2 regions of the Brevundimonas sp. S1H14 genome follow, and region 2 is predicted to be linked to the other one. Evidence: predicted binding sites of a transcription regulator. Region 2 holds the regulator's gene; the other holds the start of a gene.

Region 1 (4,413 bases), 1.3 Mb from region 2:
CGATCTTCTCGATCCGATCGCTCAGCAGACGCGTCAATCTCGAGGCGTCGCGGCTCGGCCGGGCCAGTCCAACCCTCTGCGTCTCGATCCGGTTGTCGACGCGGAAACACAGCCAGTCGAGACGTCGAGCGCCCAGCCCGGAGACCTCCAGCGCCGCGCATAGCTCCGAGGTGAGAGCCGCGATATGGCGGGCCAGGGTTTCCGGCGCGCCGATCGGTTCGCCGAACATCCGCGAAACTGTGGGAATCTCCGGGGCCTCGACCGGGATAAGCGGCTCTTCAATGCGCCCGTAGGCCTGGTCGATGCGGCGGCCGAGCTCATGACCGAACCGAAGCGCGAGAGGCGCGCGCGGGCGATGCGCGACATCGGCTATGCAGTCGAAACCCATGCGGTTCAGATGTGCGATCAGCTCCGACGGCAGGCGAAGGCCCGCCAGCGGCAGGCTCCCGATAGCCGCGTCGATGGCGTCCGGCGGGATGATACGGTGCGCGCGCCGAAAACGCACCACCGCATGGGCGGAGCCATAGGTCGGTCCGATCGCGGCGTCGGCTGCGACGCCTTCGGCTCCCAGCCGCTCGATCATGTCCGCCAGCATGGCCGCCTCTCCGCTCTTCAGGTGGGCGGCTCCGGTGGCGTCGATCGCCAGGCCGTCCGGCGGAACCGGCTGGCAGACGGGCGCGTATCGGCGCATCGCCCAGACGGCGAGACGACCGAGCGCGGCTTCGTCGCCCTTCGGATCGGCCTCCCGCAGGTCAAGGCCGGGGATCAGGGCCTGGGCCTGGGTGGCGGCCATGCCGACGCGGGCGCCCTGGGCCCTGGCCGCCGGGTTGGCGGCGAGCACGGCCCGTCGCCGCCCACACCGACCCGTCAGGACCAGGGGAAGGTCAGGCGGCGGCGCGGCTTCGCCAAGCCCTCGCATCAGACGATCGACGGACCAGTTGGGCAGGTAGAGCGAGACGACCCGTCTCATCACAGGCTTCCAGGGTGAAATCCGCGGCAGCGGCGCCGCGACAGCGAAGGAGTTCGACGAACCAGCGCGCGCGCCCCACGCCAGGCACGGGCAAGGGCGAGGAGGGGGCCGGGCTGATGCGCCAGCGGGTGGCGGAGGCGGTGTGCTGGCCGAAGTCGGCGGCGTCCGAAGCCCGTCGCCATCGCCGCACCGCCAGACCCAGGCCGCCCGAGCCTTCGGCGGCCAGCTGCAGCCGTCGGGACGCGACGAGACTGAGGCGGGCGGTCTCGGCCACGACCGCAGCCAAACCCGGATGGCGAAGCCCTTCCTCGAAACAGGCGAGGAGTGAAGTTTCGTCCCCGGCCTCGACATAAATCACCCGACCAGGCCCGAGACCGGCTTGGCTCATGGCCGGGGCGAACAGGTCGGGACGGGTCACGCACCAGAGAACCTGGCCGGGACGCCGCGCTGCAATCCCGGCCGCGAAGAGGGCTGCGGCGGCGCCGTCCACGGCCTCCTCGCCTCCGCCGGCGACCTCGTGAAGGGCGCCGAGCGACAGGCCGCCGCCGGGCAGGCGGCTGTCCAGGTCACGCACTCCGAACGGCAGCACGCCTGCAGCGCTTCGGCTCCCTTGCTCCAGGGCGCGTATTCGATCGCGCAAATTGTCGAGTCCAGCAGGCAGGCCGGCGTGCATGAGAAGCCCTCCTGTTCGCAAGGCTGATAGATGTTCCTGTAATGTTCTGGTTCTGGATCGAGCGAAGAGTCAACCTTCGCCGATCCTTTATCCCCGTCGCCGGGGCTCCGTGGACCACCTCCCGGAACGTCTGGAGACGGGGGGCGCTGGCATTTCTTCAGGAGTCGGCGATCAATGGAGATCAAAGAGGGAGGCCCGCATGTGCAACGAGTATCAGCTCATCCTGCCGTTCGACGAGGTGATCGACCCCTTCAACCGAACCGGCGACCGTCTCGTCTTCCCCGGCGGCATGCCCAATTTCGGATCCATGGCCTCGATCCGTGTCGGTGACCGGGCGCCCATCAAAACCCGGGGCCCTGACGGCTCGCAGTTGATCGTGTCGCCCTGGGCCTGGAAGTCGCCGCAGGGAAGACCCGTGTTCAACTTCCGATCCGACGGTCGATCCTTCGACGGCGTCACCCGCTGCCTGATCCCCGCCGACGGCTTCTTCGAGTTCACCGCCGCCGAGCCGGGTCAGAAGCGAAAGACCAAATGGCGCTTCACCATGGCCGACGCGCCGATCTTCTGGGTCGCCGGCCTGGTTCGAGACGGCGCCTTCGCCATGCTGACCACCGAGCCGGGACCGGACATCACTCCCTATCACGATCGCCAGATCGTGCTGTTGAGGTCGGAAGCAGCCCTCGACTGGCTGGATCTCCGCAAGCCCGAGGCCGAACTGCTGCGTGCCCTCCCAAAGGGCAGCCTGTCGGTCGAGAAGGTCTTCCCGGAAGCGGCATGAGTTCCGCAAATCGTCACCGACCCCGATCCTGACCCAGCTGCTTGCCGCTGAGAACCTGGGCGAAACCGCGCGCATCGAGCGAAAGAGTAACGGTCTTTCCCATAGTCGGCGCGGCTTGGCCGACGCCCAGCCGACCATAGTGTTCGGAGCCGTCTGCGGCGCGCACCACCACATAGGGGGAGCCGCCCAGTTCGTCGTGGAAGCCGGTCTTCACGACCTTGCCCGGGACCGGCGCCTTGCCCAGTTGTTCGGCCGACCGCGCGCCGTCGAGACGCCGTTGGTTGAGGGTGCGGATGACGTCCTTCGAAAGCTGCAGCCTCCGAAGTCGGGCTTCCATATCCGGGGCCAGTCGGAGGCGTCGACCGGTTCTTACGGCGAGGCCCAGTGTCTCCAAATGGCGCAGCCGTCCCCGGGTCAGGGCCGTCCAGGCGTCGGCGACCCCGATCCCGTCATCGACACAGCCGTCGGCGTCCGCGGCCGCCAGAAGACGGCGATCGAAGGCGGTGAACCGGTCGGCCTCGGTCTCACGCCACACGCGGCGTTCGGCGTCCTGACGACTGAGGTCTCCGAGGCGTTCCTGGGCCGCTTCCTGGGCTCGGGCGCGAAAGCCGTAGCCGATGTAGTCGCGCGGGATGACGAGATCCCGGCCGTCGCTTCGCCGACCCGGCACGAGCACATGGGCATGGGGTTGGTCGGTGTCGAAATGGCAGACGGCGATCCAGTTCAGACCAGGCTCTCCGAGATCGTCGGCGACCCTCGACATGACCTCCCTTGCGTAGCCCTGCAGGTCCGCAATCCGATCGGCGTGCTCCGGTGAAATGATGAAGCGGAAATGATGCCGGTCCTTCGCCCAGCCCTCCGTGGCGCCGGCCGCATCGACTCGTTCCCGCACCGGGCCGAAGAAGGCCGCGCGCTCGCCGTCCTCTCCGGCGCCCATGCGGCCGAGATAGGCGATGTGGGCGGCCAGCGCCGCGCCCCGTGCGAACCCCTTGCCCATGTGCCGGGACACCAGCGCCTTGACCGTGACGCGCTGCCGGACGTCGAGACGGAAGGGACGACCCGAGCGGTTCTGGGCCGCGCGCAGACAGCCGGCGCGGTCCCCATACGCAAACAGACGCGAGGCCGCGAGCCTCTGGAACATGGCGATCCGGACGCTGGTCTTGTCCGACTTCAACCCCTGCGGAAGACGCACGCTCAAGGTCGAGACGTCATCCTTCGAGGCTTGGGCGAGGCGTACTTCGATGGCGGTTCGGACCTGCATGATCGACGCTCCGGCCTGTCGTCGGCGCGGAATCAGGCGTCAACTCAGCGCAAGTCGACGTCGGTCTCCGCAATCCTCACAAGTGTCTGCCCGGTCTGTAAAAAACAGAAGGCCAAAACCCCTCTTTTATCTTGCCCTAAGCCCTCAATCTGACGATTTCCAACCAGCCTCTCCAACAGTGAACACAGCCGATCAAACCTCGGCAAGACGTGGCGATCCCGGCGTTCAGACCGCTTCAAGCCCGCCGGATGACAAGAAAAAGCCCGCCCGGCCGAAGCCGAGCGGGTCATTGATCCAGGGCGTGTGTCTCAGGCGGCCCGGGCTCTGATGGGCACGTGCCGCAGCCCGTTCTCCATCGCCTTCTGGCGGAGATTGAGCGCCGGTCCGAACGGCCGCTGATCCTCCCGCACCCCGGCCAGCGAATGGACTAGGGTCAGGCAGACCTCCGGCTCCAGCGCGATCAACTCGTCGTTCGCCCGGAAGGGAGCCGCCTTTCCGTTCCTGTCGAAATCCGCCCGCGCGAGGATCAGCTTCACCCCCTTCTGCTGGGCCCATTTGATCGCCAGCTTCTCGGAGCCTTTCGCTCCGGTCGTCGCCAGAGCCATGTCCGGCCATTCCCCCTTCGCCCAGTTCAGGGCGTCGAAGATCCGCCCGGCGTCCTCGGCCGTGTCCGCCGTCGGCGCGCCCCGGAAGGCGATCACCGGACCGCCCGGATCGGCCTCTCCGGACCG
Region 2 (4,413 bases):
GAAGCGGTCCGCGTCACCAACCTGCCCAACACCCCGTCCAGCATCAGCTGGTCGCCCAACGGCGAGCAGTTGGCCTATTCGGTCCTGGTTCCCGGCGACAAGCCCAAGATCGGCTCGCCGCTGCCCAAGCCCGAAGGCGCCAAATGGGCCCCGCCGCTGGAGATTATCGACACCGTCTCGTACCGCTCGGACGGTCAGGGCTATCTCAAGCCCGGTTTCCGCCATGTCTTCGTCGTCGGCGCCCAGGGCGGCGGCGCGCGCCAACTGACTCACGGCGACTTCAACCACGGCGGCGGCCTGTCCTGGTCGGCTGATTCCCGCATCCTCTATCTCAGCGCCAACCGTCGACCCGACTGGCAGCGCGAAGCCGCCGACAGCGAAGTCTTCGCCCTGGACGTGCAGACCGGCGGCCTGACAGCCCTGACCAGCCGCGCCGGGCCGGACAACTCGCCCGTCGCCTCACCCGACGGACGCCGCATCGCCTATCTCGGCTATGACGACCAGCGGATGGGCTATCATAACACCCGCCTCTATGTGATGGACGCCGACGGCTCGAACAGCCGCGTGCTGACGCCGAACCTGGACCGCTCGGTCAAATCGCCCGTGTGGAGCCGCGACGGCCGCTCGGTCTATGTCGCCTATGACGATCAGGGGCGCACCAAGGTCGCCCGCGTCTCGCTGGACGGCGCCGTCACCACCCTGATCGAAGACCTGACGGGCGACGATTTCGGTCGTCCCTACACCGGCGGCGATTTCACCGTGGCCGACGACGGCGCCATCGCCTTTACGCGCGGCACGCCGATGCGTCCGGCCGATGTCCACCTCCTGAAGGGCGGCCGCAGCACTCAGCTGACCCGCCTGAACGCGGACTTCCTCAGCGCCCGCCGCCTGGGCGAGGTGCGCCGCATTCAGGTCGCCTCGTCTCACGACCAGCGCGCGGTCGAAAGCTGGCTGACCCTGCCGGCCGACTACGTCGAGGGCCAGAGCTATCCGCTGGTGCTGGAAATCCACGGCGGCCCGTTCGCCGCCTATGGCCCGCACTTCGCCACCGACAACCAGCTGTTCGCAGCTGCGGGCTACGCCGTTCTTTCGGTCAACCCGCGCGGCTCGACCTCCTATGGGGACGAGTTCGCCAACCTGATCCACCACAACTATCCGTCGAACGACTATGACGACCTGATCAGCAGCGTCGACGCCGTCATCGCTCAAGGCGTCGCCGATCCCCACCGCCTGTTCGTCACCGGCGGCTCGGGCGGCGGCGTGCTGACCAGTTGGATCGTCGGCAAGACCGACCGCTTCAAGGCCGCCGTGGTCCAGAAGCCCGTCATCGACTGGGCCAGCTTCGTGCTGACGGCCGACAACCCGGCCTTCTTCGCCCGCTACTGGTTCGGTGAATATCCGTGGGAGAACCCGGAGGCCTACTGGCGCCGGTCGCCGCTGTCGCTGGTCGGCAACGTCAAGACCCCGACCATGGTCGTCGTCGGCGACGAGGACTACCGCACCCCGGTCAGCGAGTCGGAGCAGTACTACACCGCCCTGCAACTGCGCGGCGTGCCCACGGCCCTGGTGAAGATCCCCGGCGTCGGCCACAGCCTGGCCGTCCGTCCGTCCCAGAACGCCGCGCGCATGAACGCCATGATCGAATGGTTCGAGCGCTATAAGGACGGCGCCCCGACCGCTCGCTAACGTCAGCACAGCACGGACCGAAACCCGCGCCCGCCGTCGAACGGCAGGCGCGGGTTTTTGCTTTGAGAGCCTTAAGCGTGGCGTTAGTTGACTTTTAACCAGAACACTTACAGAACATCACCAACGGTTCACGCCTTGTTCTGGATTCGCCGCCATGCTCACGAAGAAACAGCACGAACTCCTGATGTTCATTCATGAGCGCATTCGGGAAACGGGCGTGTCGCCCTCCTTCGACGAGATGAAGGAGGCGCTGGACCTGGCGTCCAAGTCGGGCATCCACCGCCTGATCACGGCGCTTGAGGAACGCGGCTTCATCCGCCGTCTGGCCCACCGCGCTCGCGCGCTGGAAGTCGTGAAGCTGCCGGAACAGGCGACGACCGCCGCCCCCTCAAAAGGCCGCGCCCCGTTTAAGCCCGACGTCATCCAGGGCGGCGGCCTGGGCCCGCGACCGGCCGTCGCCGAGGCCGCCAACGATGTCCGCGACCTGCCCCTGTTGGGCAAGATCGCCGCTGGCACCCCCATCGCCGCCATCCAGCACGAACGCGAGCGCCTGCCGGTCCCTGAGGCCATGCTGGGCGCGGGCGAGCATTATCTGCTCGAGATCGAAGGCGATTCCATGATCGAGGCCGGCATCCTCGACGGCGACACCGTCATTATCAAACGCGTCGAAAACGCCTCCTCCGGCGAGATCGTGGTCGCCTTGGTCGAGGGTGAGGAAGCCACGCTGAAACGCCTGCGCAAGAAGGGCCAATCCATCGCGCTGGAACCCGCCAACAGCGCCTATGAGACCCGCATCTTCGGCCCCGATCAGGTCGAGGTTCAGGGCAAGCTGGTCGGCCTGCTGCGCCGATATCACTGAGGACGGGGCAGAGGCCCCACGCGCGCCTTCTTTCCGCTCATCCCGGCCCGCTCATCCCGGCGGACGCCGGGACCCAGTGCTTTGGCCGCAAGCGGGGCCGTTTGATTGTCCGCCGGCCTCCCCTGGCCAGCGACAGCACATATGGCTCTTACTGGATCTCGGCGTCCGCCGGGATGAGCGGGTTAAGAGGGAGGCCCGTTCCACGGTCGCCGTCCCCGCACCTCAGCCGCCCACAAGGCGCGCCATCCGCCTGCCTCTTCCCGCCACAGCTCCACCGAACCGCCGCGCGCGTAGTCGGCGCCGTCCAACACCAACCGCCCTTCGCATGACGAAGGCAGGGTTGCGATCACGGCGCGCACGCTGACAACCTGCGCGCTACGGCACATCTGATCCAACTGCTCGGCCGTCGGCGCCGCCTTGCCCCACCACAGCGCCAGCGGCCCCGTTTCGCCGTCCCGCGCACAGAATGAACGCTTGCAGGTCCAGCCCTCGGGCGACCGCGCGACCGGCTCCAGCCCTCGTCTCCGGGACCACAGATCGATGGCGAACCTGCGAACCGCAGGCCGCACCACAACCGCCTCGCTTTCCAGCCGATAGGCCGCATTCGCTCCACCATCGCCGATCCAGATATCCGGCGGCGCCGCGCGCGGCCAGATCAGCACAGCGGCCGCAAAAGGCAGCCCCAGCAACCGCCACCATCCGCGCCACAGGCACATGAACAATATGCCCAGAAAGGCGACCGGCAGGGCCGCCGCAGGGGCGCTGGGAATCGCCTTCACTGCGCCGGGCAGATTGGCCGCCCAGTGTCCGATCGCCAGCATGGCGTCCACCGACTGACCCGCCACCCACAGGAAGGGCGCGCCCAGCCCCAGCGGCTCCAGCGCCGCGCCTAGCGCCAAGGCAGGCATCATGACGAAATCCGCCAGCGGCGCTGTCGCCATATTGGCGAGCAGCCCATAGACGGCCGTGCGATTGAAATGCTGCATGGCGAACGGCCCGGTCGCCATCCCCGCCACCAGGCTGGCGGCGCAGGCAGCCATCAGCCAGCTTGCAAACCTTTGAACGGCGGCGATCGGCCAGGGAACGGACAGTTCGCGGATGCGACGCGGCCAGACCTCGACCAGGGCGACCAGAGCCGCCGTCGCCGCGAACGACATCTGGAACCCCGGCGTCACGACGGCCTCGGGCCGTAGCAACAGGACGACAAAGGCCGCTGCCGACAGCGCCCGCATGGTCACGGCCTGCCGATCCGTCAGTATCGCCAGAAAGGCGATCGACGCCGTAATCGCGGCGCGTTCGGCCGGCGGCGGCGCGCCCGAGATGACCAGATAGGTCCCGACCGCGATCAACCCCGCAATCGCCGCCGCCTTCTTGCCCGACACACGCAACGCCAGCCACGGCCACGCCGCAACCAGAAGGCGGGCCGCAAAGAAGACAAAGCCGCCCACGACCGCCATATGCAGACCCGAGATCGACAGGATATGCGCCAGCCCGGAATCCCGCATGGCGTCCAGATCCGGATCCTGAATCCATGTCTCGTGACCGGTCGTCATGGCCGCCGCCACCCCGCCGGTCCGCTCGCCCAGACGCGCCACGATCCTTTCAGCCAGGGCATAGCGAGCCGCATTGACCTTCATCGTCGCCCTGACCCGCCACGGCGGCGGGGCGAGAGCCGCCGGACGCGTCGGGCCCAGGGCGAACAGGGTCCCGCCCATCCCCTTGAAATAGGCGTTGCGGCCGAAATCGTAGGCTCCGGGACTGGCGGGCGGCGGCGGCGGGTTCAGGATGCCGAACACCCGGATCGGCGCGCCGGGCGGCGGGGCGCCCCCTTCACCGTCACGCGCAGCCGCTCGGGCGTCTGCTCAGGC

Evidence for each region. Region 2 encodes LexA, which represses DNA repair genes until DNA is damaged. Its sites were predicted from a motif close to ATGTTCNCNANNTGTTCT; they were not measured.
Region 1: RSD66_RS03815 (ImuA family protein) is a predicted target of LexA. The motif match lies at 1,674-1,691, and genes of this name have one in related genera.

What each region holds. Positions count from the first base shown of each region.
Region 1 is NZ_CP136679.1:783,159-787,571, forward strand. It holds gene RSD66_RS03810 (Y-family DNA polymerase) at 1-970, opposite strand, end outside; gene RSD66_RS03815 (ImuA family protein) at 885-1,643, opposite strand; gene RSD66_RS03820 (SOS response-associated peptidase family protein) at 1,843-2,421, shown strand; gene RSD66_RS03825 (DUF3363 domain-containing protein) at 2,435-3,682, opposite strand; gene RSD66_RS03830 (DUF2493 domain-containing protein) at 3,991-4,413, opposite strand, start outside.
Region 2 is NZ_CP136679.1:2,071,672-2,076,084, forward strand. It holds gene RSD66_RS10090 (prolyl oligopeptidase family serine peptidase) at 1-1,686, shown strand, start outside; gene lexA (transcriptional repressor LexA) at 1,841-2,545, shown strand; gene RSD66_RS10100 (ComEC/Rec2 family competence protein) at 2,728-4,341, opposite strand; gene RSD66_RS10105 (DUF4131 domain-containing protein) at 4,326-4,413, opposite strand, start outside.